One region of the Luteimicrobium sp. NPDC057192 genome, then DNA from elsewhere that is predicted to be linked to it. Evidence: predicted binding sites of a transcription regulator. Region 1 holds the regulator's gene; each other region holds the start of a gene.

Region 1 (9,787 bases):
CGCCGCCGCCCGACCGCTGCCGGGTCCGCGGTCCGGAAGCACCCGAGAGGAACGCCTCGCCATGCCCGTCCTCGCGCACGTCCTCGCCGCGGCGCCGACGTCGTCCGTCCACGTGGACTCCGGCGACACCGCCTGGGTGCTCGCGTGCACCGCGCTCGTCCTCCTCATGACGCCCGGCCTCGCGTTCTTCTACGCGGGCATGGTGCGCTCGAAGCACGTCCTCGCGATGATCATGCAGAGCTTCACCTGCATCGCCGTCGTCTCGGTGACGTGGGTCCTCGTGGGCTACTCCCTCGCGTTCGACGACGACGCGGGCGGCGGCCTCGTCGGCGGCCTGCACCTGGTGGGCCTCGCGCACGCGACGACCGCCGTCCCCGGCACCGACCTGAGCATCCCGCCGCTGGTCTTCGTGCTCTTCCAGCTCCTGTTCGCCGTGCTGACCGCGGCCCTCCTCACCGGCGCGACGGCCGACCGGATGCGGTTCGAGTCGTTCGTCGTGCTGGTCGCCGTCTGGTCGGTCGTGGTCTACGCGCCGGTCGCGCACTGGGTGTTCTCGCCCGACGGCTGGCTCCACCGGCTCGGGGTCCTCGATTTCGCGGGCGGGACCGTGGTCGAGATGTGCTCGGGCGCCTCGGCGCTCGCCCTCGTGCTCGTGCTGGGCCCCCGGCGCGGCTGGCCGCGCGAGATGATGGCGCCGCACAACCTGCCGCTGACCCTTCTCGGAGCGGGACTTCTCTGGGTCGGCTGGATCGGCTTCAACGCAGGCTCCGCGCTCACCGCCGGGACGCTCGCGGCCAGTGCGGCCCTCGCCACGCACCTGTCGGGCGTCGGCGGCATGATCGGCTGGCTCGCCCTCGAGAGGAGGCTGACCGGCAAGGCGACGACGCTCGGCGCCGCGTCGGGCGCCGTCGCCGGCCTCGTCGCGATCACGCCCGCCGCCGGCTACCTGCAGCCGCTGCCCGCGCTCGCGCTCGGCGTCGTCGCCGGCGCCGTGTGCCTGTTCGCGATCCGCCTCAAGTTCCGGTTCCGCTACGACGACTCGCTCGACGTCGTGGCCGTGCACTACGTCGGCGGCGTCGTCGGGACGCTGTGCGTGGGGCTGTTCGCGGCGACCGTCGTCAACCCGGCCGTGACCCACCAGGGTCTCTTCCTCGGCGGCGGCGTCGAGCAGCTCGGCAAGCAGCTCGTGGGGGTCGTCGCGACATCGGCGTTCGCGTTCGCCGCGACCTACGCGATCGCGCGCGTCGTGCGCGCGACGATGGGGCTGCGCGTCACGGCCGACGACGAGCACGCCGGGCTCGACGCGAGCCAGCACGCCGAGTCGGCCTACGAGCTCACCACCACGTCCACGATCGGAAGGAGCCACGGATGAGGCTCGTCACCGCGATCCTGCGCCCGCACGCCGTCGACGACGTGCGCGAGGCGCTCACCGAGCTCGGCGTGCACGGGATGACCGTGTCCGACGTCCACGGTTACGGCCGCCAGCGCGGGCACGTCGAGGTCTACCGGGGCGCGGAGTACCGCGTCGACCTCGTGCCGAAGATCCGGCTCGAGGTCCTCGTCGACGACGACGCCGCGGACGACGTGGTCCGGGCCGTCGTCGAGACTGCTCGCACCGGGCGCATCGGCGACGGCAAGGTGTGGGTCCAGACCGTCGACGAGGTGGTGCGGGTGCGCACCGGTGAAACGGGCGCCGCCGCGGTCTGAGGCCTCGTCAGGCGGGCGTCCAGCCGAGCCGGGCCCCCGCGAGCACGTGGCCGTGCGTGTGGAACACGCTCTGGCCCGACTTCGCGCCCGTGTTGAAGATCAGCCGGAACTCGCCCTCGTCGAGGTCGGACGCGACCTGCTGCCCGAGCGCGACCACGTCGGCCAGCAGCTGGGGGTCTGCGGCCGCGAGCGCTGCGACGTCCCGGTGGTGCTCGCGCGGTATCACCAGCACGTGGACGGGCGCCTGCGGGTTGACGTCGCGGAACGCGACGGCGCGGTCCGTGGACGCGACGACGTCCGCCGGGATCTCACCGGCGACGATCTTGCAGAACAGGCAGTCGGTCTCGCTCATGGCGCCACCGTAGCGGTCCGTGGAGGCGGCCGCCCGCAGGCCGAGAGGGGGCATCTTCACCCGTCCGCGGGCTCTTCGCTCGTTCAAACCGGTGCCTGATCGAAAAGTTGGCACATGGCCACGACCGGCCGTAGCGTGCCGGACGCCCCCCAGCCGATCGGTGCCCACCTGCACCGGTCGGCTGTCCCGTCCGCTCCCAAGGAGTCGCATGAGAGTCCTCGCCGAGTCCACCTCGGGCATCCACCTCGACCTCGGCTGGGTCGACTACCTCATGGTGGTCGTCTACTTCGGGGTCGTCATCGGCATCGGGTTCGTCGCGCGGCGCCAGGTCCGCACGAGCATGGACTTCTTCCTGTCCGGGCGCCGCATGCCCGCCTGGATCACCGGCCTGGCGTTCGTCGCCGCCAACCTCGGCGCCACCGAGATCATCGGGATGGCGGCCAACGGCGCGCAGATCGGCATGTCCACGCTGCACTACTACCTCATCGGCGCCGTGCCCGCGATGGTCTTCCTCGGCCTCGTCATGATGCCCTTTTACTACGGCTCGAAGGTCCGGTCGGTGCCGGAGTTCATGCTCCGGCGATTCGGCAAGGCGCCGCACGCCGTCAACTCGATCGCGTTCGCGGTGTCCAACGTGCTCATCGCCGGGATCAACCTCTACGCGATGGCCATCGTGATCGAGGCGATGCTCGGCTGGACCCTGTGGGTCGCGATCCTCGTGTCGGCCGGGTTCGTGCTCGTCTACATCACGCTCGGCGGCCTGTCCTCGGCGATCTACAACGAGGTCCTCCAGTTCTTCGTGATCCTCGCGGGGCTCATCCCGCTGACGATCGTCGGCCTCCACCGCGTCGGCGGCTGGGGTGGCCTCCAGGACTCGTTCGCGAAGACCGACCCGCTGCACCTGTCCGCCTGGAAGGGCACCGGGATCGGCGACGTCACCAACCCGATCGGGACGAACTGGCTGACCATCGTCCTCGGCCTGGGCTTCGTCCTGAGCTTCGGCTACTGGACGACGAACTTCACCGAGGTCCAGCGCGCGTTCTCCGCGAAGAACATGTCCGCCGCCCGACGGACGCCGCTCATCGCCGCGTTCCCCAAGCTGTTCATCCCGTTCATCGTCGTGATCCCCGGGCTCATCGCCGCCGCCGTCCTCGGCAACCAGCTCAGCGGCGCCGACAACTCCGGCCTGACGTACAACGACGCCATCCCGAAGCTCATGCAGATGTACCTGCCGACCGGCGTCCTCGGCGTCGCCGTGACCGGCCTCCTGGCGTCGTTCATGGCCGGCATGGCGGCCAACGTCTCGAGCTTCAACACGGTCTTCACGTACGACATCTGGCAGCGCTACATCAAGCCGAAGATGCCGGACCTGCACTACCTGCGCGTGGGTCGCTGGGTGACGGTGGTCGGGGTGCTCGTGGGCATCGGGACCGCGTTCATCGCCTCCCGGGCGACGAACATCATGACCTACATGCAGACGCTGTTCTCGTTCTTCAACGCCCCGCTGTTCGGCGTCTTCATCATCGGCCTGCTGTGGAAGCGCATGACCGCGCAGGCGGCCCTGTGGTCCTACATCGCCGGCATCGTGGCGCCGACCATCGTCTGGATCGCCTACCTCAACGACGACAGCCTGTTCGGCTCGGCCACCGCCGAGACCATGTATGGCGCGATCATCTCGTTCGTCACGGTCCTCGTCGTCGCGGCGATCATCACCCCGCTGACCAAGCCGAAGGACGTGAGCGAGCTCAAGGGCCTCGTCTACGGCGTCGGGACGATCGACATGCGTGCAGGCGCCGTCGCGTCCGACACCGCCTGGTACCGCTCGCCGGCGCTGCTGGGCACCGTGGCGCTCGTGCTGTGCGTCGTCCTCTACCTGCCGTTCCTGTGAGACCCGAGGAGCATCCCGTGAGCCAGAGCAGCAACCAGCCGCACGAGGCGGTCCCGGCGGGCATCGTCTCCCACCACCTCGAGCTGACGCCCGAGGAGCAGGAGGCCCACGTCCGCTCGACCCGCCGCTTCGACCTGCGGCGGATCATCGGCGCCATCTTCGTCCTGTACGGGCTGATCGTCCTCGTGGTCGGCCTCGCCGACCCCACCGCCGACAAGGCCAAGACCGGCGGCATCGCCATCAACATCTGGACGGGCGTCGCGATGCTCGTCGTGGGCGGTCTCTTCTTCCTCTGGGACCGGCTGCGCCCGGTGCCCGCCGAGGACATCCTCGCGAGCTACGAGGAGGAAGAGGAGGAGCGCGCCGTCGGCGAGGGCCGTCAGCTCGGTTGAGCACGAAACGCCGCGGCCCCCGGACGGCATGCCGTCCGGGGGCCGCAGCGTTCCGGCGTGTCAGGCCCAGCGGCCCAGGCGCTCGCACAGGAGCGTGAGCGCGACCGGGCCCGCGGTCGACGTGCGCAGCACGTGCGGGCCGAGCCGCACCGGCCGCCCGCCCGCCTCCGTGAGCCGCTCGAGCTCCGCGTCCGAGATCCCGCCCTCCGGCCCGACGACGACGAGCACCTCGGGCACGACGTCGCCCGCCGCCGCGGCGGGCAGGGCGAGCGCGCCGAGCGGCTCGGTGGCGTCCTCGTGCAGCACGGCGACCTGACCGCCCGCGGCGACGGTCGCACGCACCACGCCGGCGAGCGCCGCCGTCGTGACGTCCTGACGGACCTCGGGGACCCGGGCGCGCCGCGACTGCTTGGCCGCGGCCCGCACGGTCGCGATCCAGCGCGCCCGGCTGCGGGCCGCGCGCTCGCCGCGCCACACCACGACGGACCTTTCGGCCTGCCACGGGAGGACCGCGTCGACGCCGACCTCGGTCGCCGCCTCGATCGCGAGCTCGTCCCGGTCGCCCTTCGCGAGCGCCTGCACGAGCACGAGCCGCACGGCGGGCTCGGGCTCGACCTCGACGGCCTCGACGCGCAGCTCGAGCGTGTCGCGGTCGGCGCTCACGACGACGGTCCGCAGCCGCGTGCCCTCACCGTCCACCACGTCGACCTGCTCCCCCGCGCGGCGCCGTTGGACGACGCCCGCGTGCCGGCCCTCGGCGCCGTCGAGCACGTAGGTGTCCCCCGGGGCGAACCTGCTCAGCGGGTCCGCCGCACCACGCTCGGCGAGGAAGACGGGCGCGCTCACGCCGCGGTCACCGGCCGGAGAACTTGTCGCGCAGCCGCGAGAACACGCCGGGGTGCGCCGCGGACAGCCGCGGCTCGGGGTGCTCCTCGCCGCGCAGCTTCGCGAGCGACCGCAGGAGCTCGGCCTGCTCCTCGTCGAGCGTCGTCGGGACGTGGACCTCGACGTGGACCTGCAGGTCGCCGCGGCCCGAGCCGTTGAGGTGCCCGACACCGAGGCCGCGGAGCGTCACGACCTGGGCGGGCTGGGTGCCGGGGCGCAGGTCCACCTCCTGCTCGCCGTCGAACGTGTCGAGGGTCATGCTCGCGCCCAGCGCGGCCGCCGTCATCGGGACCTCGAGCGTGCAGTGCAGGTCGTCGCCGCGGCGCACGAACGTCTCGTGCTGGCGCTCGCGGATCTCCACGTACAGGTCACCGGCGGGGCCGCCGCCGGGGCCGACCTCGCCCTGCGACGTGAGGCGGATGCGGGTACCCGTCTCGACGCCCGCGGGCACGTTCACGGAGATGGTCCGGCGCTCGCGGACCCGGCCCTCGCCGCCGCAGTCGACGCACGGCTCGGGGATCACGGTGCCGAAGCCCTGGCACGCTGCGCAGGGCGCCGTCGTCATGATCTGGCCGAGGAACGAGCGCTGGACGCGCTGCACGACGCCGCGGCCCTTGCAGACCTCGCAGGTGTGCATCGTGGTCCCGGGGCGGCAGCACGTGCCGCCGCACGTCCGGCACACGACGGCGGTGTCGACCTGGAGCTCGCGCTTGGTGCCGAAGACCGCGTCCTGCAGGTCGACGTCGAGCCGGACGAGCGCGTCCTGCCCGCGGCGCGAGCGCGGGATGGGCCCCTGCTGCGCCTGACCGCCGCCGAAGAACGTCTCGAAGATGTCCTGGAAGCCGAAGCCGCCGGAGCCGCCCATGCCGCCCCCGGGGGCCGTCGGGTCGACGCCGAGGTCGTACTGCTGGCGCTTGTCCGGGTTCGACAGCACCTCGTAGGCGCGCGAGACGTCCTTGAAGCGGTCCTCCGCGTCGGGTCCGGCGACGTCCGGGTGCAGCTCGCGCGCGAGCTTGCGGTAGGCCTTCTTGATCTGGTCGGCGCTCGCGTCGCGCGGGACGCCGAGGATCTCGTAGTAGTCGTTCACCAAGTCACTCTCAGGCACGGGTACGGGTCGGGTTCGGTCGACGGTCGGGGCGAGCTCAGCTGGCGAGGATCCGGGTCAGGTAGCGCGCGACCGCGCGCACCGACGCGATGGTCCCCGGGTAGTCCATGCGGGTCGGTCCGATCGAGCCGATCGCCGCGACGACCTCCCCCTCAGAACCGTAGCCGGTGGTCACGACGGACGTCTCGGAGAGCCCGTCGTACTGGGTCTCGTGGCCGATCCGGACGCGCACGCCCGACCGGCCGGCGGCGTCCTCGGCCATCTCGGTGAGCAGGCCCAGCAGGACCACCTGCTCCTCGAGCGCCTCGAGGACCGGGCGCAGCGCGTGCTCGAAGCGCATGCCGGTGCGCGCGAGGTTCGCGGTGCCGGTCAGCATGATCCGCTCCTCGCTCTCCTCGGCGAGCGTCTGCACGACGACGTCCGCGACGAGCCGTGCGAGGTCCTGGTCGTCGGGCGGCAGCTGCTGCGCGACGGACTCGAGCTCGGTGGCGAGCCCCGCGAGCCGGCGCCCGACGGCGACCGCGTTGAGCCGTGCGCGCAGCACGGCGAGCGTGTCCTCGCCCGGGACCGCGGCGACCTCGAGCATCCGCTGCTCGACGCGCCCGGTGTCGGTGATGATCACGACGAGGAGCCGGGTCTCGCCGACGGCGACGAGCTCGAGGTGGCGCAGCCCCGAGCGGCGCAGCGACGGGTACTGGACGACGGCGACCTGACCGGTGAGCTCGGCGAGCAGGCGGCCCGCGCGGGCCACGACGTCGTCGAGGTCGACGGCGCCGTCGAGGAACTGCTCGATCGCGTGCCGCTCGGGCTGGGACAGCGGCTTGACGGTCGCGAGGTGGTCCACGAACAGGCGGTAGCCCTTGTCGGTGGGGATCCGCCCGGCCGACGTGTGCGGCTGGGCGATGTACCCGGCGTCCTCGAGCGCGGCCATGTCGTTGCGGATGGTGGCCGGCGAGACGCCGAGGTTGTGCCGCTCGGTGAGGACGCGCGACCCGACCGGCTCGCGCGTGCGGACGTAGTCCTCCACGATCGCACGCAGCACGTCGAGCCGTCGTTCCTCGCTCACACGTCCTCCTGTCGCTGCCGACCTCGCGCACGAGTGGCACTCTCACCCTCCGAGTGCCAAGCCTACGCTGTTTCGCGGTCGGCCCGGGGAGCCTCCACATCCTCGTCACCTGCCTCGCCGGCCCGGCGGCGGGCGTCGAGCAGGGCGACGACGAGCGCGCAGAGCACGAGCGCGATCGTGATGAGCAGCCCGCGCCCGACGGCGGCCGACCCGCTCGCGCCCGAAGCCTGCGAGCCGTAGAACACGGCGAGGACCGCGGAGATCCCCACCGCGGAGCCGATCCGCTGCCCGACCTGGAGCATGGAGCCCGCCATCCCCGCGCGCCGCACGGGGACCTCCGCGAGCGTCAGCGTCTGGTTGGGCGCGATCACGAGCCCGGAACCCGCGCCGGCGACGCACTGCGTGGTCGCGACGACGACGCACAGCAGCGCCGTCCGGTCCGGCGCGGCCCCGATGATCCGGATAGCGAGGTCGGTGCCCGCGAGACCCACGACGACGACGCACAGCGCCACGACGACCACCGGCCTCCCCCACCGCGCGACGGCGCGCCCGGACGCGAGCGCCGAGATCCCCGACGCGATCGCGAACGGCAGGCCGACCAGGCCTGCCTGGAGCGCGCTCAGGCCCAGGTCGTCCTGGAGGAACAGGGTGATCACGAGGAACACGCTCGTGAACCCCGCGAAGTAGGCGAGCCCCAGGAGCGCCCCGAACCGGAACGAACGCAGCCCCAAGACCTCGGGCGACAGCACCGGGTCCTGGCCGCGCCGCTCGTACCGGCGCTCCCAGAGGATCGTCGCCGCGCCCAGCACGACCCCGACCGGGAGGAACCACCAGCGCGCGGGCGAGTCGCCCGTGCCCGTCGTCAGGACGAAGGGAACCATCACCGCGACCGTGGTCGCGGCGATCCCGACGAGCCCCACCGGGTCGAGGGCGCTGCGGCGCACCGCCACGGTGCGCGGCACGGCCCGGACCGCGACCGCGAGCACCACGGCCACGATCGGGACGTTGATGCCGAACACCCAGCGCCAGCCGTCCTGCTCCCCGAACGCCTGGATGAGGAGCCCACCGAGCAGCGGACCGATCGCCGTCGCCACCCCGACGACGGCGCCGAACATCCCGAACGCGCGCGCCCGCTCGAACCCGCGGAACTCCTGCTGGATGTAGCCCGTGACCTGCGGGCTGACGATGCCGGCGCACGCACCCTGCACGAGTCGCGCCACGGCGAGCCAGATGTCGCCCGGGGCGATCCCCGCCCCGAGGCTCGCCAGGGCGAACGCGACCAGCCCCGCGAGGAACAGACTCCGGCGGTGCCCCGCGTCACCCAGCCGGCCGGCGGGCACGAGCACGAGCCCGAACGCCAGCGTGTACCCCGCCACGACCAGCTGGAGGGCCGACGCCGACGCGTGCAGCGCGTGCTGGATCGACGGCATCGCGACGTTGACGATCGAGACGTCGAGCAGGGTGATGAAGCCCGCCGCCAGGCAGACGGCCAGCACGCGCCACCGTTGCGGGTCGGTCTCGGGACTCGTGGCGTCCGGCGTCATAGTCCGGTGCTACCACGACGACGCCCGCTTCGCCGACGGTGACGCCCCGTCCGCCGAGGGTGACGCCCCGTCCGCCGAGGGTGACGCCGCGTTCGTCGGCGGTGACGCCCCGTCCGCCGAGGGCGACGCCCCGTCCGCCGAGGGCGGACGGAACGTCACCGTCGGCGTGGCTGACCCGTCGCGCGGAGGGGTGAAACCTAGGGTGTGGCGGTGAGCTTCGACCGTTACGGCCCCGACGTCCTCGCCCCCGCCACGTCGGGCTCCCCGCCCGGCCCGACGCGCGGCTCCGCCCACCACCGTCCGCGTCCGACGACGCGTCCCGTCCCCGCGGACCGCGGCCTCGTCGTCGAGGACGTCGAGTCCGGCTGGGTGGGCGCCGTCGTGCGCGTCGAGAAGTCCGGCGGCATGCACGTGGTCGTGCTCGAGGACCGGCGGGGACGGTCCCGCACGTTCAGCCTGGGGCCCGGGTTCTGGGTCGACGGCGAGCCCGTCGAACTGGTCGCCCCGACCGCTCCCGCCGCGCCCCGTGCGCCGGGGCGGACCGCGTCGGGCTCGCGCGCCGTCGTCGGGCAGCGCGCCCGGGTCGCACGCGGTTCCCGGATCTGGGTCGAGGGCAAGCACGACGCGGAGCTCGTCGAGAAGGTGTGGGGCGACGACCTGCGCGTCGAGGGCGTCGTGGTGGAGCTGCTCGACGGCGTCGACAACCTCGCCGACGCGCTCGCCGACTTCGCACCCACGCGCGAGCGCCGCGTCGGGGTCCTCGTGGACCACCTCGTGCCCGGCTCGAAGGAGCGCCGCATCGCCGACGACGCCCTGCGGACCGTGCCGAACGGGACGGTGCTCGTCCT
Region 2 (9,787 bases), on a different contig from region 1:
GCAGGACCTCGGGTGCCTCGCCCGGGCCGGCGAGGACGACGCGCGCGAGGAGGCGCTGCCGCGCCGGCTCGACGACGTCCGCCCACCAGGCCGCGGGGTCGCCGTCGGTCGCGATCCGCAGGAGCTCGTCGCAGCGCGCCTCGTCGTAGGCGATCGCGGCGTCGACGATCTCGGTCACGAGGGCGTGGGGGTCGAGCGGACGCCCGTCGCGCCCGGCGCCCGCGTCCCGTCCGCCCGCGATCGCGCGCAGCACGGGCCGCGGCGCCGCAGGGGCGTGACCGGAGCTCACGACCTCGGGGTCGTCGTGGAGGTCCTCGGCCGCGAGCGCCCGACTGCGCAGCTCGTCCTGCCCCGCCGCGAGCGCCGTGCGCGCGGCCTCGGCGGGGGCGACGCCGTCGAGCGTGAGCTCGCGCATCAGGAGGAGGCGGTCGACGTCCTCGCTGGTGTAGCGGCGGTGCGCGCCGGCGACGTGCGAGGACGGCCCGAGCCCGTAGCGACGGTCCCAGGTGCGCAGGGTCGCAGCCGCGACACCGAGCCGACGAGCGACGCTGGCGACGGTGTAACCGGACGCGCGGGCACCGCCCGTCGTCTGGGCCTCTGTGTCGCCGTCGTCGTTTCCTTGGCCCGGGATGCTCGTGGGCCTGCTCGTGCTGCCGCCTGTCACCCCTCGATTGTGCTCAGGGTCGCCCTCCACCGCCACCGGCGAACCGCGTCAAGAGTGCGTCAGCACCGCGCCATTTCACCCCGGGGCAAGCGATTCAAGAACGTTGCGGAGAAGGGTTGAACAATCTGTGAAGCGATTGCTAGGTTGTGAACCACCGACGACGGGGCCGGACCACACACGAGGAGTCCGGGTCCCCGAGTCGGCGAAGCAACTGCACCGCGTGGATCCTCCAGGGGGGCCACGTCCGCATCGTTCGCCAGCGAAAGGACGACGACATGACTGAGATCTCCCGCCTCCCCGGCCCCGTGATGGACCTGTGGGAATGGCAGTACCAGGGGGCTTGCCGCCAGACCGGTGACGAGGTGTTCTTCCACCCGGAGGGCGAACGGGGATCCAACAGGCGCAGGCGCGACGAGGCCGCGAAGGCCGTGTGCGCGAGCTGCCCGGTCATGGAGCTGTGCCGCGAGCACGCGCTGCGCGTGCGCGAGCCGTACGGGGTCTGGGGCGGCCTCACGGAGGACGAGCGCACCACCATCCTGTGCGAGCGGGACCGGCAGGCGCTCAGCCGCGTCAGCTGAACGGGCGCCGTCGGCACCGCCGCCGTCGGCACCGTGGACGAGACAGCACGAGGCCCCGCACCCGGGAGGGTGCGGGGCCTCGTGGCGTCACGGCCGGACGGGCCGCAAGCAGGTGAGCCGGTGTCAGCCGACCACGACGGCGAGGACGTCGCGCGCGGAGAGCACGAGGTACTCCTCGCCCGCGTACTTGACCTCGGTGCCCCCGTACTTGCTGTACAGGACCTTGTCGCCGACGGCGACGTCGAGCGGGACACGGTTGCCGTTGTCGTCGATGCGACCCGGGCCCACCGCGAGGACCTCGCCCTCCTGGGGCTTCTCCTTCGCGGTGTCCGGGATGACCAGACCGGACGCCGTCGTGGTCTCGGCCTCGACGGCCTTCACGACGATCCGGTCCTCGAGCGGCTTGATGGGGACCGACACAGCGGGCCCTCCCTTTCGCTGAGTACTGCTGCTGACGATGGGTTCGCGCGCACGCTGGCCGTCGTCGCGGGTGCCGGCACAGCGGGAGCACACAGCCCTCGGCGCCCTCGCGGGTGCCGCTGGCCTCGGGTCCAATCTAGGTGGGCGTTAGCACTCGGTCAAGGCGAGTGCCAGCCGCGTCGTGGGACGATCGAGCCGTGGACCTCGCGACCGTCGAACAGCTCACCTCGCCCGCCGGACGCGCCCTCCTCGAGGCCCTCCCCCCGTACGACGAGGCCCAGACGCTCGCGCTGTCCGCGGGTCTGCGCGAGCGCGGGATCGACCCGGGGCTCGCGGCCGCGGCGCTGACCCAGACCCGGCTGCGCGAGAAGGCGCGCGCGAAGCTCGGCCCGTTCGCCGACGGCATGCTCTTCACGCCCGAGGGGCTCGAGCAGGCCACGAGGCTTGTCGTCGCGGCACGCCACGCCCAGCGCTACCTCGCGGCCGGGACGACACGGGTGGCCGACCTCACCTGCGGCCTCGGCGCGGACGCGCTGGCGTTCGCGGGCGTCGGGCTGCGTGTCCTCGCCACCGACGTCGACCCGGCGACCGCCGCCCTCGCCGCGCACAACCTCCGCGCCTTCCCCGAGGCGGAGGTGCGCTGCGCCGACGGGCTCGCGCTCGACCTCGCGGCCGAAGGCGTCGACGGCGTCTACGCCGACCCGATGCGCCGGACCCGGACCGGGACCCGCGTCCTCGACCCGGCGGCCTACGCTCCCCCGCTCGACGCCGTCTGGTCCCTGCGTGACGCCGTGCCCGCGCTCGGCATCAAGGTCGGGCCCGGGATCGCGCACGCCGGCCTGCCCGACGACGCCGAGACCCAGTGGGTGTCCGTCGACGGCGACGTCGTCGAGGCCGCGCTGTGGTTCGGCCCGCTCGCACCGCGGGGCCCGGGGCGCACGGCGCTCGTCCTGCGCTCGGGCGTCGACGGTCGCGTCGCGGGGCGGGAGCTCCGCGGGCCGCGCCCCGGCGAGGAGGACCTCGTCGCCGACGTCGGGCCCGTCGGCACCTACCTCTACGAGCCCGACGGGGCGGTCATCCGGGCGGGGCTCGTCGCCCAGGTCGCCGCCGAGACGGGCGGGCGTCTGCTCGACCCGACCATCGCGTACGTGACGTCGGACGCCGGGCCCCAGGCGGCGTCGTCGGACGGGACGGACGTCCCGGCGGCGACCGCGTACCGGGTGCTCGACGTCATGCCGTTCGGCCTGAAGCGCCTCAAGGCCTACCTGCGGGAGAACGGCGTCGGGCGGGTCACCATCAAGAAACGGGGCACCGCGGTGACGCCCGAGCAGCTCCGCCGCGACCTGGGCCTGAAGAACACGCCGGAGAGCGCCGAGGCGACGCTCGTCCTGACGCGCGTGGCGGGTCGGCAGAGCGTGCTCGTCGTGGAGCCCGCTACCCGCGCGTAGCCCCCGCGCCATGGAAGAGTAGGTCCATGAAGCTGCCGTTCGCGCCGTCCGAGCGCTCCACGGTGGGGATCGAGTGGGAGCTCGCCCTCGTGGACAAGGACTCGGGCGACCTCCGCCAGGTCGCCCAGACCGTGCTCGACGCCGTCCGCCCCGAGGGGCGCGACGCCCACCCGCACATCGTGCAGGAGCTGCTCCTCAACACCGTGGAGGTGGTCTCCGGCGTCGGCCGGAACGTGCCCGACGCGGCGTCGGACCTCGAACGTGCCGTCGAGGAGATCCGCGCCGTGACCGACCCGTTGCGCGTCGAGCTCATGTGCGCGGGGACGCACCCGTTCGCGCAGTGGTCGCACCAGAAGGTCACGGACAAGGCGCGCTACAACACCCTCATCGACCGGACCCAGTGGTGGGGTCGCCAGATGCTCATCTACGGCGTGCACGTGCACGTCGGCATCGAGGACCGCCGCAAGGTCCTGCCCATCCTCCGGGCCATGCTCACGTGCTTCGCGCACCTGCAGTCGCTGTCGGCGTCGTCGCCGTTCTGGGGCGGGCGCGACACCAACTACGCGTCCAACCGCGCGCTGATGTTCCAGCAGCTCCCGACCGCCGGCCTCCCGTTCCAGTTCGAGGAGTGGTCGCAGCTCGAGTCGTACGTCGCCGACCTCACGCACACGGGCGTGATCGACGCGTTCGACGAGGTCCGCTGGGACCTGCGGCCCTCGCCCCGCAACGGGACCCTGGAGTCGCGCATCCTCGACGGCGTGACGAACATCAGCGAGCTGCGCGCCCTCGCCGCGCTCACGCACTGCCTCGTGGAGAAGTTCTCCCGCATGCTCGACGACGGCGCCGAGCTCCCGACGCTCCCGCCGTGGTTCGTGCAGGAGAACAAGTGGCGGTCGGCTCGGTACGGGATGGACGCGATCATCATCCTCGACGCGAAGGGCAACGAGGAGCTGGTGACGGACGCCGTCGCGCGCCTGCTCACCGAGCTCGAGCCCGTAGCCGAGGGCCTCGGGTGCGCCGACGACCTCGACGGGGTGCGCACGATCCTGCGCAAGGGCGCGTCGTACCAGCGGCAGCGCGCTGTCGCCCGGCGTGCGGGCGGGGAGCTGGACGCCGTCGTGGCCTCGCTGGTCGCCGAGATGCGGGCGGGCCGCCCGCTCTGAGGCGGGGGCGCTCAGCCCGAGGCGCGGGCGACGAGGAAGCCCGCCATCGCCTCGACGCCGAACGCGATCGCCCGCTCGTCCGCGCCGAAGCCGGGGTGGTGCGGCACCCCGTTGAGCCCCTCCGCCGGGTTGGCCACGCCGAGGATGTGCATCGCGCCGGGGAGGGCGTGGAGGAAGAGCGCGAAGTCCTCGCCGTTGAACGGGTACGCCGCGTGGAGGACCTCCACGGCTGCGTCCCCGAACGCGCCCCGGACGTGGTCGCCGAAGGCGACGCTCGGCTCGACCGCGTTGACCATGCCCGGAAAGGGCTCGCCGTCGAAGGTGAGCCGGGCGTCCGCGTCCCGGGCGACGGCACCGAGCTCCGCCCGCAGCTCCGCGTACCTGCTGTCGGGCCAGGCCCGGAACCACCCCCGCACGACAGCGGTCCCCGGTCGGTCGTCGACGTCGGCGTCCGTCAGCACGAACGTCGCGTGCGGACCGTCGGGCACCGACAGCTCCTCGGCGAGGCGCTCGAACGCCTCGTCCGAGTCCGGGAAGCCGACCGTCCCGAGGCGGCGCACCGCGGCGACGACGGCTGCGGCCCGAGCGGCGGCGTCGTCGCCGGTCAGCTCGACCCGGAACCAGTCGATGCCCGGGAAGCCGTACCCCGGGCCGACCGCGACGGCCCCGACGGGCAGCGGCCCGCAGTGGTAGGCGTGGATCTCGTCGATCCCGGCGCCGCCCGCGACCGACAGCACGCCGTCGTCGAGCATCGCGCGGGCGCCCGCGAGCGCCTCCTCCGCGGGCTGGAAGATCAGCACCACGCGGCCTGCGAGCTCGCCACGCGCGGCCGCACGCGCGAGCACCACACCGAGCCCCACACCGACGGCGGTGTGGAGGTCGTGGCCGCACAGGTGCGCGGCACCCAGCGCCTCGGACGCGAAGTCGAGGCCGGGGCGCTCGTCGGTCGGCACCGCGTCGACGTCGGCCCGGAACGCGATGGTCCGGCCGGGCTCCGAGCCCTCGACCGTCGCGACGACGCCGTGCCCTCCGACGCCCGTCGTCACGGTCAACCCTGCCCCGCGCAGGCGTTCGGCGACGAGGGCCGCGGTGCGGGCCTCGTTCCCGGCGAGCTCGGGATGACGGTGGAGCTCACGCCGCAACGCGACCAGCTCGTTCTCGAGGGCCTCCTCCACGCGTCCGACGTCAGCCCGCTCCGGTCTCGTCTCCGTGCCCATGCCACGCTCCCGCCCTCGGACCGTCGCCGGTGCACGGCATGTCGCCACGTCGCAGCCGTCCGAGCGCTGCGATCGTAGCGACGCAGCGTCGAGGAGGGAAGGCCGGGGACCGCCTGGCGGGACGGCCCGACGCGGTGGCGCGGGTGGTCCTAGCGTCGGCGGGTGAGCCCCAGGAGGACACCCATGACGACCCGGACGGTCATCCATCTCTTCCACGACGACGCCGACTCGATCAGCCTCGGCAGCCGCGTCCCGCAACGCATGCTCGAGGTCGCGCACGAGCAGGGCGTGGAGGTCGAGGTGTTCTGCTTCGGGCCCGCTCAGCGCCGGCTGTCCGACGCCGGGGACGAGGCCGCGACCTTCAACCGTCAGATCGACGAGCTGGTCGCCGCCGGCGTCCACGTCGGCGCGTGCGTGAACGCTGCACGGGCGGACGGCGTCGAGGACGCCCTCCGGGACCGCGGGCTCGTGCTGCGCGTCGCCCGGGACGAGTTCCTCCGGTTCACCGTCGAGGGCTCGACCGTCATCACGTTCTAGTCCGGCCGCGCTCCCGGGCGGGTGGCCGGACCGCGCGCAGCAGGCCGTGCACGCCCCGGAGCGCCGAGCCGCCGAGGACCGCTGCGCCCACGGCGCCCCAGGCCGGGACGAGTGCGACGGCCGTGGCGGAGCCCGCCACCACCCCGGTCCCCCATCCGTCGACGGACGCGAGTCCCGCGCCGACAGCCGTCGCGACCGCGAGGAGGACCACGCCACAGGCCCTGAGCGCGCGGGGCGGCTCGGACCGCAGGCGTGGTACGACCCGCACCACAGCGAGCACCACGAGGACCACGACGACGCCCAGCCCGCCGAATACGGCTGCGAGCAGGACCAGAAGAGGACCGGCGAGGGGGCCGCCCGGATCCTTGCCGGTGAGCATCGCCAGCACGACGAGGACGCCGTAGGCCACGACACCGATCAGCGCATAGCCGCAGGCCGTGACTGCGACGAGCCCCGCACCGCCCGCCACACGGACGACGACCCGCCGTGCGAGCCGAAGCGGGCCCACGGCCGCGGCCGTCACACCGTGACGGTCGTGAGCGGCATCGACGAGTCGACGCCGATGTCCAGGTTCGAGGGCGCGACGCCCGCCGCGACGACCGCCGACCCGAGGGCCGCGATCATGGCGCCGTTGTCGGTGCAGTAGCGGATCGGCGGGATCCGGAGCGTGATGCCCTCGGCGGCACAACGCTCGGCGGCCATGTCGCGCAGCTGCGAGTTCGCGGAGAACCCGCCCCCGACGACGAGGGTGTCGACGCCATGGCGGTGGCACGCGGCGATCGTCTTGGCCGTGAGCACGTCGGCGACGGCTGCGGCGAAGGAGGCGGCGACGTCGGGCAGGGGGATCTCCTCGCCGGCGTCGCGGCGCGTCTCGACCCAGCGGGCGACGGCCGTCTTGAGCCCGGAGAAGGAGAAGTCGTAGGCGTGCTTCTCCTGGTCCTTCGCTGCGGTGAGGCCGCGCGGGAAGCGGATCGCGGCGGGGTTCCCCTCGCGCGCGAGCCGGTCGATGTGGGGGCCGCCCGGGTAGGGAAGGCCGAGGAGCCGGCCGACCTTGTCGAAGGCCTCGCCGGCGGCGTCGTCGAGGGTCGAGCCGAGCTCGGTGACGTGGGTGGCGATGTCGTCGACGAGCAGGAGCGAGCTGTGCCCGCCCGAGACCACGAGCGCCATGAACCGCTCCGGGAACGGCCCGTCGACGAGCGCGTCGACGGCGGCGTGGCCGATGACGTGGTTGACGCCGTAGAGCGGCTTGCCGAGCCCGAGCGCGAGGGCCTTGGCGGCGGAGGCGCCGATGGTGAGCGGCCCCACGAGGCCGGGGCCCGCGGTCACCGCGATCGCGTCGACCTCGGAAAGGCCGACGTCGGCGGTGCCGAGCGCCCGCTCGATCGTCGGGATCATGGCCTCGAGGTGGGCGCGGCTCGCGACCTCCGGGATGATCCCGCCGAACCGCGCATGCTCGTCCATCGAGCTCGCGACGGCGTCGACGAGGAGTTCGCCGCCTCGTACGAGCGCCACTCCGGTCTCGTCGCAGGACGTCTCGATGCCGAGGACGAGGGGGGCTCCGGGCTGGTCAGGCATGGTCCCAGGGTAGTGGGGCGCCGTCGTGTGGCGGACGTCACGGCCCGGACGGGAAGTCGGTTGTCGCCTCAACTGTTGTGCGCGTCATGAGCATCGACACCACGACCGACGAGCTGAACCGCGAGCTCGACGCCCTCGAGACCGCCTTCGTGATCGACGACGCCGCCGCGGACCTCCTGTTCCGCGAGGCGCACACCACGAGCAAGTTCTCGGACGAGCCCGTCACGCCCGCGCAGGTCGAGGCCGTCTGGGACCTCATCCGCTGGGCTCCCACGGCCATGAACTCCCTGCCGCTGCGCCTCCTGGTCGTCGAGCAGGGCGAGGGCCGCGAGCGCCTCGCCCCGCACATGGGCGACTTCAACCGCGACAAGACCGTCGCGGCCCCGCTGACGATCGTCGCGGCCGCCGACCCGGGCTTCCACCGCCACCTCAAGACGCTCGCGCCGTTCCGCGAGGGCGCCGAGGAGCAGTTCGAGCCGCTCGTCGAGATGCGTGAGGGCATGGCCCGCACGTCCGCGCTGATCCAGATCGGGTACCTCATCGTGGGTCTGCGCGCCGCCGGCCTCGCCGTCGGCCCGATGACGGGGTTCGACGCCGCGGCGCTCGACGCCGACCTGTTCGCCGAGAACGGCTGGAAGTCGCTCGTCGTCATCAACGTCGGCCACCCGGCCGAGGAGGACGCGCACCACCCGCGCCAGGCGCGCCTTGACTTCGACACCGTCGCCCAGGTCATCTGACCTCGCTTCGACCGCGCACGAAGGGCGCCCGGACCACGGTCCGGGCGCCCTTCGTACGTCTCCAGGCGATCCCGGCGGTCGCGGCCGCTCAGCCGGCGGCGGGTTCGTCCGAGAGCTCGAGCCGCATCGTGTAGGCGTCGACGTCCTCGGGCTGGTAGTAGCGCTTGCGGATCCCCAGCTGCTCGAACCCGTACTTGGCGTACAGGTTGAGCGCGGGCTCGTTGTCGACGCGGACCTCGAGCAGCACCGCCTCCGCCCGGAGCTCGCGTGACCGGGCGATCAGCGCCTCGAGGAGCTGCGACCCGATCCCGTGGTGCTGGAAGGCAGGGTCGACGCCGATCGTCATGACCTGGGTGACGTCGCCGTCGAACCACAGGCCCGCGTAGCCCACGAGCTCGTGCGAGCCCGCGGCGTCGATCCGCACCGGCTCCGCGGCCACGTACCAGCGCCCGAGCGCGGCCAGCTCCTGCGCGAACATCGCGTAGCTCCAGGCGCCACGACCGAACAGCTCGATCTCGAGCTGCACGACGCGCCGGAGGTCGGCCGCCCGCAGGGGGCGGATCCGCGTGCCGACCACCCCGGGGTCCGTGTCCGTCGTCACTGCCGCTCCTTCTCCGCGCGTCGGGCTGTCAGGCGCTCGCGCGCTTGGGTGCGCCGGGCACCTGGGCGTCCGGCCGTCGCAGGTACAGCGGCGTCGTGGGCAGGTCCTCACCGGCGGCGTGGCGGGCGAGCGCGAGCCGCGCGAGCACGACCGGGTCGGGGACGTCGGGGGCGTCCCCGGAAGCCTCGGGATCCGTGGCCGCAGACGTCGCGGCCGCCCCCAGCTCCGGGTACAGCGCCGCGCCACGCCCGACGACGACCGCGCCGTCGGCGTGACCGGCGGCGACGACGTCCTCGGCCCGGGCGACGTCCGGGCCGGCGACGGTCTCGAGCACGGGCACCCCGTGCGGACCCTCGTGCGCCACGACGCGGTAGCGCGCCCAGTAGACCTCACGGCGGCGGGCGTCAGCGGCGACGAGGACCTCGTCGCCCGGGTCGAGTCCCAGGCCGCCGACCGCCTCCGCGGCCAGCGCGTCGAGGCTGCACACGCCCCAGACGGGCACGCCGAGCGAGAGCCCGAGCGTGCGCGCGGTCACGAGGCCGACACGGAGGCCGGTGAACGGGGCCGGGCCCGTGCCCGCCACCACGGCCGTCAGCTCCGAGCGGTGGACCTGCGCGTCATGGAGGACCTCGGAGACGAGGGGCGTGAGGAGCTCGGCGTGCCGGCGCTGCTCGTCGACGACGCGCGACGCGAGCCGCTCGCCGCCCTCCCCGACCAGCGCGACGGCGACGGCCGCGGACGTGTCGACTGCAAGAACTGCCACGGGACCAGCGTAAGAGGTCGCACGGGTGGCCGCTGACGTCCCCCCCGCCTCGCGGTGCTCCGGTCAGGCGGCGGTGGCCGGCGG
Region 3 (9,787 bases), on a different contig from region 1:
CGGCACCGTGTGGGGCCACCTGGTCAGCGACGCGTCGGAGGGTGAGCTGCACGCGTTCGCCGACGCCGCCGGGATCCCCCGGCGGGCCTTCGACCTCGACCACTACGACTACCCGGTCGAGCGGTACGCCGAGCTCGTCGCCGCGGGAGCGGTTCCCGTGGATCGCAGGGAGATGGTCCGGCGGCTGGCGGCGTCGGGGCTGCGCGTCAAGGGCCGGGACCGCGCCGCCCGGCGGGCCTTCAGCCCGTCGGACCACCACCACTGACGACGAGCCGCGCCCCGGCCGCGCCGTCCTCGGCGCTCACGTCGCGGGCCACCGCGACGGAGGCCGCCACCACGAGGGGGCCGGCCCGGCGCGCGGCGGCGTCGGCGTCGTCTCCCGGCCCGACGACGAGCCCGACCGCGGCGGACGGCAACCCGTCGACCTCGGGGACGGGTGCGGCGAGGGCGAGCGTGCCGTCCTCGGCCCGGACCAGGGTGAGCTCGGTCGAGCGCGCCCCGACGGGTCCCGTGAGGCCCAGCGCGACCGCCACGGCGCTCAGGGCCGCGTCGGAGTCGGCGCCCTCGTGCTCGGGCTGACCGTCGTCGGGCTCGACGCCTCGCACCCGGACGACGCACCGCAGCCGCGCCGATCCCTCGGCCGCGGGGTCGAGGACCGTCACGTGCGTCTCGGCGCCCGTGAGCTCGTGCAGGCGCCGCAGGTGCGGGAGCGCTGCCTCGCGCAGCCGCGTCGCGACGGGCGCGCGCTCGCCCAGCGCCCAGAGCGTCGTCCCCGGGACGTACCCGCCGGACGACGTCCGCGCGAGCAGGCCGAGCCGCTCCAGGTCCGTCGCGATCCGGTGCGCGGTCGACGTGGCGAGCCCCGCGCGCCCGGCGAGCTCGGTCGGGGTCAGCGGTGCGCCGTCGTCGTCGAACGCCGACAGGAGGCGCACCGCGCGGTCAAGCAGCCCGTCCATCCCCCCATCTTCCACGACGCGGCCGGGCGCCCCGCCGGACGGACGGGTCCGGGTACGACGACGGGCCGCCGTCCCCGGCGCGAAGCCGGGGCCGACGGCCCGTCGAACGAGAGGGGCTGGACTCAGAAGTCCATGCCGCCCATGCCACCGTCGCCGGCCGGCATGGCCGGAGTCTTCTCCGGCTTGTCGGCCACGACGGCCTCGGTGGTGAGGAAGAGCGCGGCGATCGACGACGCGTTCTGGAGGGCGGAGCGCGTGACCTTGACGGGGTCGTTGACGCCCGCGGCCAGCAGGTCCTCGTACACGCCGGTCGCGGCGTTGAGGCCGTGACCCGAGGGGAGGTTGCGGACCTTCTCCACGACGACGCCACCCTCGAGGCCGGCGTTGACGGCGATCTGCTTGAGCGGGGCCTCGATCGCAGCCTTCACGATCTGGGCACCGGTCGCCTCGTCGCCCTCGAGCTCGAGCTTCTCGAACGCGGCGGCACCGGCCTGGATGAGGGCCACGCCACCACCGGCGACGATGCCCTCCTCGACGGCAGCCTTCGCGTTGCGGACGGCGTCCTCGATGCGGTGCTTGCGCTCCTTGAGCTCGACCTCCGTGGCCGCGCCCGCCTTGATGACGGCCACGCCGCCGGCGAGCTTGGCGAGGCGCTCCTGGAGCTTCTCGCGGTCGTAGTCGGAGTCCGACTTCTCGATCTCGGAGCGGATCTGGTTGACGCGACCGGTGATCTGGTCGGCGTCGCCCGCGCCCTCGACGATGGTCGTCTCGTCCTTGGTGACGACGACCTTGCGCGCCTGGCCGAGCAGGTCCAGGGTCGCGTTCTCGAGCTTGAGGCCGACGGTCTCGGTGATGACCTGGCCGCCCGTGAGGATCGCGATGTCCTGGAGCATGGCCTTGCGGCGGTCGCCGAAGCCCGGGGCCTTGACGGCGACGGACTTGAAGGTGCCGCGGATCTTATTCAGCACGAGGGTGGCGAGCGCCTCCCCGTCCACGTCCTCGGCGATGATGAGGAGCGAGCGACCGGCCTTCATGACCTGGTCGAGCACCGGCAGCAGGTCCTTGACGTTCGAGATCTTCGACTCGACGAGCAGGACGTACGGGTCCTCGAGGACGGCCTCCTGGCGCTCCGGGTCCGTCTCGAAGTAGCGGGCGAGGAAGCCCTTGTCGAAGCGCATGCCCTCGGTGAGCTCGAGCTCGAGGCCGAAGGTGTTCGACTCCTCGACGGTGATGACGCCTTCCTTGCCGACCTTGTCGAGCGCCTCGGCGATGAGCTCGCCGATCGCCGGGTCGCCGGCCGAGATGGCGGCCGTGGCGGCGATCTCGTCCTTGGTCTCGATCTCCTTCGCGGAGTTGAGGAGCTGCTCGGTGACGGCCTCGACGGCCTTCTCGATGCCCTTCTTCAGCGCGATGGGGTTCGAGCCGGCGGCCACGTTGCGCAGGCCCTCGCGCACGAGCGCCTGGGCGAGCACGGTGGCGGTGGTGGTGCCGTCACCCGCGACGTCGTCGGTCTTCTTGGCGACCTCCTTGACGAGCTCCGCACCGATCTTCTCGTACGGGTCGTCGAGCTCGATCTCCTTGGCGATGCTCACGCCGTCGTTCGTGATCGTGGGGGCGCCCCACTTCTTGTCGAGAACGACGTTGCGGCCCTTGGGGCCGAGCGTGACCTTGACGGTGTCCGCGAGCTGGTTGAGCCCGCGCTCCATGCTCCGACGAGCTTCCTCGTCGAACGCGATGATCTTGGCCATGGGGACAGATCCTCCGCTGGTGGCTTCGGTGGGTCTCCGACGCCCGCGACGGACGGCCCGACCACCCGCGTTCAGGTCACGCGTGCGGTCCGGGGCCTCGCCGGACGACCCGGGTTTGTCACTCTCCATACGAGAGTGCTAACGCCATTATTGGCACTCGGCCCTGGCGAGTGCAAGACGCGAGGCCTCCCTCGGCCGGGGGGTCCGTCCGCCCTGCGCGAAACGCTAGGCTTCGCGGCATGTCCAACGGGGATCCGCGCGCCGAGGCGCCGCGTCCGCTCGACGCGGCGGCGTCGTCGCCGGCACCGCCGCCGCACCGGCTCGGCACCGCGGCGCGCACCTGGCGCATCTCGCTCGCCGCGGCCGCGCTCGTCGTCCTGCTCGTCGCCCAGCTCGTGCCGACGACGTTCAAGAACACGAACGACTGGTTCCCGCTCGGCTCGCTGTCGCAGTACGCGTTCGCGACCAACCCGGACGGCACCGTGAAGTCGGCGTTCATCATCGGCACCACGGCCGAGGGCGACGAGGTCAAGGTCTGGCTCGACCAGATGGGCATCGGCGTCGGGCACGCGGAGGTCGAGGGCCAGCTCCAGCGGGTCGTCGACGACCCCGACCTGCTCGCCGGCGTGGCCCGCGCGTACGCGTGGCGGTACCCGCACCGACCCCCGCTCGCGACCCTCACGCTCAAGCGCTCGACCAAGAAGCTCCACGACGGTCGACCCACCGGCGAGGAGAGCGTCGAGGTGCTCGCCGTCTACCACGTGCCCGCCGGAGGGGTGAAGTGAACGCGATGAGCACCGTCGGGAACGGTCTGCGCGCGGTCGGCCGCTGGTGGGTCTCCCCCGTCGCGCTGGCCCGCATCGCCGTGCTGCGCGCCGCCCTCTACCTCTTCACGATCTGGGACATCTTCGTGCTCACGCACGACGTGATCGGCCACGGCTACTCGCGCGAGCTCTACCAGCCCACGCTGATCGGCCGGATCCTGCCGATCCCGGAGCCCACCCCGACCGGCGGCTACGTCATGCAGTGGACGCTCGTCGTCACCTGCCTCGCGACGCCCGTGCTCATGGCGTGCTCGGCCCGCTCCCTCCAGTGGGCCGGGCGCGTGACCGGCTGGGTCGCCGGCGTCGTCTTCCTCGCGTGGATGGAGAACTCCCAGGGGTTCGCGTACGTCTCGCACGACCACATGGCGCTCGTGCTCGCCCTGCTCCTCCTGCCGACCGTGCCCCCGGCGCGCTTCACCGACCAGACGCCGTCCGAGGCGGCCGGGTGGGCGATCCGCTGCCTCCAGATCGCCGTCGTCATGACCTACTTCGGCTCCGCGCTGCAGAAGATCGTCCGCACCGGCGGCCTGTTCGACTGGCCCAACAGCTCGGTCATCGTCTGGTCGCTGCTGCGCCGCGGCCGCTCCGCGGTGAGCTGGTCGACCGACTACCCGGGCCTGCTCAAGGTCGGCCAGTGGATCCTCTTCATCGCCGAGCTCGCGTCGCCCGTCGTGCTGTGGCTGCGCGGACGGCTGCTCTACGTGGCGGTCGCGCTCGTCTGCGTGTTCCACCTGATCACGTACGTCGCGCTCGGCATCCACTTCCTGCCGACCGTGATCTGCTGGCTCGCGTTCCTGCCGCTCGAGCGGCTCGTCCCGTGGGCCCGCCTCCGGCTCGGCCTGCGCCCGTCCGACGACGCCGCGGCGCTCGAGGGCGCCGTCGTCCCGTCAGCCGCGGCCGAGCTCCGGTAGGCGCCGGATCCCGAACGACCGGCGCAGCACGCGCCGCGCGGCGAACCAGCCGCCCAGCCCGTGCACGCCCGGGCCGGGCGGCGTCGACGCCGAGCACAGGTACACGTCGTCGAGCCCGCTCGCGTACGGGTCGAGCCACGGCGTCGGGCGCGCGAACATCCGGTAGAGCGACACCGCGCCCGCCGCGATGTCCCCGCCCACGTAGTTCGCGTTGTGCGCGGCCATCTCCGTGGCCGGCGTCGCACGCGAGGCGACGACGACGTCCCGGAAGCCCGGCGCGAACCGCTCGATCTGCGTCGTGATCGCCTCGGTCTGGTCGACCGTCGAGCCCGCGGGCACGTGGGTGTACGTCCACAGGGGGCGCAGGCCGCCGACCTCGCGCGTCTCGTCGACCACGGTCGGGTCGCTCAGGAGGACGACCGGCCGGGCGGCGTGCCGTCCCGCGTGGACCTCGCGCTCCGCCACCGCCATCTCCCGGCGCGTCCCGCCGACGTGCACCGTGCCCGCTCGGCCGACGTCGGGGTGCTTCCACGGGACGGGTCCGCTCAGCACGAAGTCCACCTTGGAGGCGGCGTTCCCGTAGCCGAACGCGTTGAGCGACCGCGCGGCACGGTCGGGAACACGGTCCGCGAAGACCTCGACGAGAGTGCGGGGCGTGGTGTCGAACACGTACGCGCGGGCGGGCGGGAGGTCGGCCTCGGAACGCACAGGACGCCCCTTCACGATCTCGCCGCCGTGCGCCTCGAGGTCGGCGACGAGAGCGCCGACGATCGCGCCCGAGCCGCCGCGCGGGATCGGCCAGCCCTTCTCGGCGTGCGCGAGGGCACCCAGCAGGAGTGCCGTCCCCGCGCCCGCCATCGACGGCAGCGACGTGATGGTGTGCGCCGCGATGCCCGTGAGCAGCGCCGGAGCCTCGTCGCCCTTGAAGCGGAGGTTCCAGGCCGGCGTGCCCTGCTCGAGCGCGGCGAGCCCGAAGCGCACGGCCGACCACGGCGTCGAACCGCTCACGCCCGGCGGGATCGACCGCTTGTCCCCCAGCGCCACCGCGACGACGTCACGCCAGTGCGGCGACAGCCGGCCGAACAGGTCGCGCCACGCGCCGCCGTCGGGGCCCAGCCCGGCGACCGTCCGCTCGAGGTCACGGAACGCGATACCCGCGCGGCCACCGTCGAGCGGCTGCGCGTACGAGATCTCGGGAACCAGGAGCTCGACCCGCTCCTCCAGGCCGAACGCCTCGAGGAAGGGCGACGCCCACGCCATCGGGTGTACGGCCGAGCAGACGTCGTGGACCACACCGTCGGCGAGACCCAGGTCGAGCGTGCGGGCGCCGCCGCCGACGGTGTCCTCGGCCTCGAGCACGAGCACCCCGAGGCCGGCACGCGCCAGCGTGACCGCTGCCGCGAGACCGTTGGGGCCGGCCCCCACGACGACGACGTCGTGGCCGGGACGCGACCCGTTCATGCTGCTCAGAGCGGCCGGACCTGCTCCGCCTGCGGGCCCTTCTGGCCCTGCCCCACCTCGAACTCGACCTGCTGCCCCTCCTCGAGGGACCGGTAACCATCCGACTGGATCGCGCTGTAGTGCACGAACACGTCCTGGCCGCCCGCCTCGGGGGTGATGAAGCCGAACCCCTTCTCGGCGTTGAACCACTTGACGGTGCCCTGGGCCATCTGAGTCTCCTTCTGCGGCAGGCCGTCCCGAAAGTCCCCTCGGACCGCGCCCGACCGCTCTGCGAATCGCTCTTGCCATGTCCGCCCGCGAGCAACCGCCCACGGTGCACGTGCGAGCCTAGCCGCGACCGCGCGCGAGGGGAATGCCCGAGGCTGGTGTGTTTCGCGAGGTGAGCACCCCGAGCGGGTCGAACGTCAGGACAGGTCGTGGACCAGCACGGCGATGATCGGGGCGCCGCCCTTGAGGGCGCTCACCTGCTCGACGTCCGAGATGCCGAGCGACGAGCCGACCGCCTTGGCCGTGGCCTCGTCCTTGCTGTCGACGTAGTAGACGACCGAGTCGGCGAGCTTGGTGCCCGTGTAGTCGCCCGGCGTGACCTTCGTGAAGCCGTCGCCCTCGAGCGTGGTGGCTGCCTTCGCGGCCAGCCCGGTGATGCCGGCGCCGTTCTTCACCGCGACCGCGGTCGCGTGGTCGACGTCGGCGCTCGACGTGTCGTCGGCGCCCGACGTGTCGTCCGATCCGGACGCGTCGGCGGACTTCGTGGGCTTCGGCTTGGTCGTCGCCTTCGGGGTGGACTTGGTCGAGTCCTTCGAGGCGGACGTCGTCTTGTCCGTCGCGCTCGCGCCGTCGGAACCCAGCAGGTTCGACGCGATCGTCACCGCGCCGTACGCCACGACGGCGAACACGACCGCGACGACGACGAACGGGACGACCTTGCGCCAGGGGCTGCGCGGCACCCGGTGGACGCCCGTCGGGGCGTCCTCGGGGACGTCGTCGAACTCGTCCGGGGGGTACCGGTAGCTCTTGCTCACCGGCACAGGGTAACCGCCGGTCCTCGGCGCTCAGAATTGCCGCCCACGGCCAGGGCGACGCTGCAGGTCACGCGCCCGAGCCCAGCCGTCGAGCCGAACGCTCGCGCTGGCGCGCGGAGCGCAACCGTCGCAGACGCTTGACGAGCATCGGGTCGTGCGCGAGCGCGGCGTCCGTGTCGATGAGCGCGTTGAGGGTCTGGTAGTAGCGCGTCGCGGTCATCCCGAAGAGCTCCGAGATCGCCGCCTCCTTGGCGCCCGCGTACTTCCACCACTGGCGCTCGAAATCGAGGATCGCGCGGTCGCGCTCGTCGAGCGCACCGCCGGACCGCTCGCCCGCCGACACGTCCGTGAGCCGACCGATGGCCTCGCCCATGCCCGCTCCTCTCGCTCTCCCGACCCCGCCAGGGTACGGGGCGAACCACACGGGTGTCATTCGCCCGCGCCGCGCGCCCCGGAGACCGCTCCCGGGGGCGATCGCCGGTACCGCCCGGGGTGCTGGTCCACAATGGCCAGGTGACAACGAGCACCGACCCGCGCCCCCTCGCCCCCCGCTGGACCTCCTACGTCGCGATCGGCGACTCGTTCACCGAAGGCCTCTGGGACACCGACCCGGCGGCCGCGGACCGGTGCCGAGGCTGGGCCGACCGGCTGGCAGCGTCGCTCTCGGCGCGCCGGGTCGCAGGCGGCGAGGCGCCGCTGCGGTACGCGAACCTCGCCGTGCGCGGCAAGCTCCTCGGCCCGATCGTCGGCGACCAGCTCCCCCGCGCCCTCGACCTCGGTCCGGACCTCGTCAGCCTCGTCGGCGGCGGCAACGACATCCTGCGCCCGCGGGCCGACGTCGACCGGCTGTCGGTGCTGCTCGAAGAGGCCGTCGTCGCGCTGCGGACCGCCGGCGTCGACGTCCTCCTGGCCACCGGCTTCGACGCGAGCGAGAGCCCGATCGTCTCGCTGACCCGTTCGCGGGTCGGCGTCTACAACGCGAACATCTGGACGATCGCCCGGCGGCACGGCGCGCACGTCCTGGACCTGTGGGGCATGCGCGCGCTCCAGGACTGGCGCGTGTGGGCGCAGGACCGGATCCACCTCACCGACGAGGGCCACCGACGCGTGGCCGACGCCGCGCTCGTCGGGCTGGGGCTCGCCCCGGACGACGCCGACTGGGACGTCCCGCTCACCCCGCTGCCCCGCGCGCCCTTCTCCGACCGCGCCCGCGAGAACGCGCGCTGGGCCCGCGAGTACGTGGGCCCCTGGGTCCGGCGACGGGTCCGGCACGAGTCCTCGGGCGACGGCCGCGCCGCCAAGTACCCGGACCTCACCGACTGGACCTGAGCCGTGCGGGCATCCGTTCTGCTGCCTCGACGGGCGAGGAGCAGCAGAACGGATGCCCACACGATTCAGGCGAGGAAGAGCGCTCGCAGCCGGCGGGTGGTGACGGTCAGGCCGACCGCGACCATCGCCACGAAGTACAGGACGTGCCACCAGATGCCGGGCGCGAGGTCGCCCGTCGTGAGCCCGCGCACGAGCTCGACGGCGTGCCACAGCGGCATGGCCTGGATGAGCCACTGGAGCGGGGCCGGGTAGACGCTGATCGGGAAGAACGTCGCGGACAGCAGGAACATCGGCAGCAGCACGATGTTGATCCAGTCCATCTGCTGGAAGGTCTTCATGAGGCTCGTGATGGCCATGCCGAACGACGCGAACGCGAACGCGACCAGCACGACGGCGGGCAGCGCGAGGATCGCCGTCCAGGACAGGTTGAGGCCCATGACCTGCATGACGGTGAGGAAGCCGGTGGCGTAGACCGCGCCACGCAGCAGGGCGTAGGAGATCTCGCCCAGCGCCACGTCGAGCGGCCCGAGGGACGTCGCGAGCATGGCCTCGTACAGCCGCGCGAACCGCATCTTGAAGAACACGTTCCACGTGGAGTCGTAGACGGCGCCGTTCATCGCGGAGACCGCGAGCAGTCCCGGCGCGATGTACGCCGCGTACTCGACCGTCAGCCCGGACGGCAGCGTCACGTCCCCGACGTACGTCCCCAGCCCGACGCCCATCGCGAGCAGGTAGAACACGGGCTCGAAGAAGCCCGAGAGCACCACGGTCCAGTTGCTCGTCTTGGTCGCCGACAGGTTGCGCGCGACGACGGCGCGCGCGTTCCCCGCGTAGAGCGCGCTCACGCCGCCGGAGCGCGCGAGCGCGGTGGACAGGTCCCCGCTCATGCGCGCAACCTCCTCGTGAACCGGCGCCGCACCGCGAGCCAGCCGCCGGCGACCAGCCCGACGAGCACCACGACGTGGACGGCGATCAACCAGCCCGGCTCGCTCTCGCCGTACGACACGACGCGCCCCAGCTGCGTGGCGTGCCACAGCGGCGAGACCCAGCCGATCCAGTGCAGCCAGCCCGGCAGCGTCGACAGGGGGTAGAACGTGCCGGAGAACAGGAACATCGGAGTGAAGATGAACCGCTGCACGATCGCGAACTGGCCCTTGTCCTCGGTCAACCCCGCCGAGTACGCCATGAGCGGCAGCCCGAACGCGAGCCCGCCCATGATCCCGATGAACGGCAGCACGAGCACCGTCCAGGAGTGGCCCAGGGCCCCGAAGGCGAGCGCCAGGACCGCGTACGCGAGGGTGGTGAAGAACATCCGCACCAGGACGGCGATCACGATGCCGCCGGCGAGCTGGCTCGGCTCGACGGGCGTCGCGTTGACCCCCCAGAAGAGCTTCCTCCAGCGGAAGCCCTCCATGATCACGTAGGTGAACTCCTCGGTCGCGACCGAGACGGCGGAGGTCACGAGGAGCGCGGGCGCCACGAAGACCACGTAGTCCACCGGGCCGTTCGGTCCCGAGGCGACGGGGGTGTCGATGA

The links. The regulator HrcA, encoded in region 1, represses chaperone genes, less so after heat shock. The targets are predictions, from matches to a motif close to TTNGCACTCGNNNNNNNCGAGTGCNAA.
Region 2: groES (co-chaperone GroES) is a predicted target of HrcA. The motif match lies at 1,810-1,836, and genes of this name have one in related genera.
Region 3: groL (chaperonin GroEL) is a predicted target of HrcA. The motif match lies at 2,820-2,846, and genes of this name have one in related genera.

Annotation. Positions count from the first base shown of each region.
Region 1 covers NZ_JBHUWD010000040.1:284-10,070, reverse strand. Annotated here, with positions in the region: gene ACFT5B_RS16690 (ammonium transporter) at 62-1,372, shown strand; gene ACFT5B_RS16685 (P-II family nitrogen regulator) at 1,369-1,707, shown strand; gene ACFT5B_RS16680 (histidine triad nucleotide-binding protein) at 1,715-2,059, opposite strand; gene ACFT5B_RS16675 (sodium:solute symporter family protein) at 2,268-3,947, shown strand; gene ACFT5B_RS16670 (hypothetical protein) at 3,965-4,339, shown strand; gene ACFT5B_RS16665 (16S rRNA (uracil(1498)-N(3))-methyltransferase) at 4,400-5,185, opposite strand; gene dnaJ (molecular chaperone DnaJ) at 5,193-6,311, opposite strand; gene hrcA (heat-inducible transcriptional repressor HrcA) at 6,367-7,395, opposite strand; gene ACFT5B_RS16650 (MFS transporter) at 7,458-8,939, opposite strand; gene ACFT5B_RS16645 (DUF3097 domain-containing protein) at 9,150-9,787, shown strand, end outside.
Region 2 covers NZ_JBHUWD010000049.1:8,169-17,955, forward strand. Annotated here, with positions in the region: gene ACFT5B_RS18070 (MerR family transcriptional regulator) at 1-664, opposite strand, end outside; gene ACFT5B_RS18075 (WhiB family transcriptional regulator) at 940-1,242, shown strand; gene groES (co-chaperone GroES) at 1,366-1,662, opposite strand; gene ACFT5B_RS18085 (methyltransferase domain-containing protein) at 1,860-3,110, shown strand; gene ACFT5B_RS18090 (glutamate--cysteine ligase) at 3,137-4,273, shown strand; gene ACFT5B_RS18095 (M20 family metallopeptidase) at 4,285-5,490, opposite strand; gene ACFT5B_RS18100 (DsrE family protein) at 5,674-6,027, shown strand; gene ACFT5B_RS18105 (hypothetical protein) at 6,017-6,550, opposite strand; gene tsaD (tRNA (adenosine(37)-N6)-threonylcarbamoyltransferase complex transferase subunit TsaD) at 6,547-7,602, opposite strand; gene ACFT5B_RS18115 (malonic semialdehyde reductase) at 7,689-8,339, shown strand; gene rimI (ribosomal protein S18-alanine N-acetyltransferase) at 8,428-8,940, opposite strand; gene tsaB (tRNA (adenosine(37)-N6)-threonylcarbamoyltransferase complex dimerization subunit type 1 TsaB) at 8,969-9,703, opposite strand; gene tsaE (tRNA (adenosine(37)-N6)-threonylcarbamoyltransferase complex ATPase subunit type 1 TsaE) at 9,767-9,787, opposite strand, start outside.
Region 3 covers NZ_JBHUWD010000035.1:46,087-55,873, forward strand. Annotated here, with positions in the region: gene ACFT5B_RS15695 (DUF4031 domain-containing protein) at 1-265, shown strand, start outside; gene ACFT5B_RS15700 (helix-turn-helix domain-containing protein) at 240-956, opposite strand; gene groL (chaperonin GroEL) at 1,079-2,704, opposite strand; gene ACFT5B_RS15710 (hypothetical protein) at 2,944-3,489, shown strand; gene ACFT5B_RS15715 (hypothetical protein) at 3,495-4,439, shown strand; gene ACFT5B_RS15720 (phytoene desaturase family protein) at 4,416-5,900, opposite strand; gene ACFT5B_RS15725 (cold-shock protein) at 5,906-6,109, opposite strand; gene ACFT5B_RS15730 (LytR C-terminal domain-containing protein) at 6,305-6,922, opposite strand; gene ACFT5B_RS15735 (DUF3263 domain-containing protein) at 6,990-7,295, opposite strand; gene ACFT5B_RS15740 (SGNH/GDSL hydrolase family protein) at 7,436-8,251, shown strand; gene ACFT5B_RS15745 (ABC transporter permease) at 8,317-9,138, opposite strand; gene ACFT5B_RS15750 (ABC transporter permease) at 9,135-9,787, opposite strand, start outside.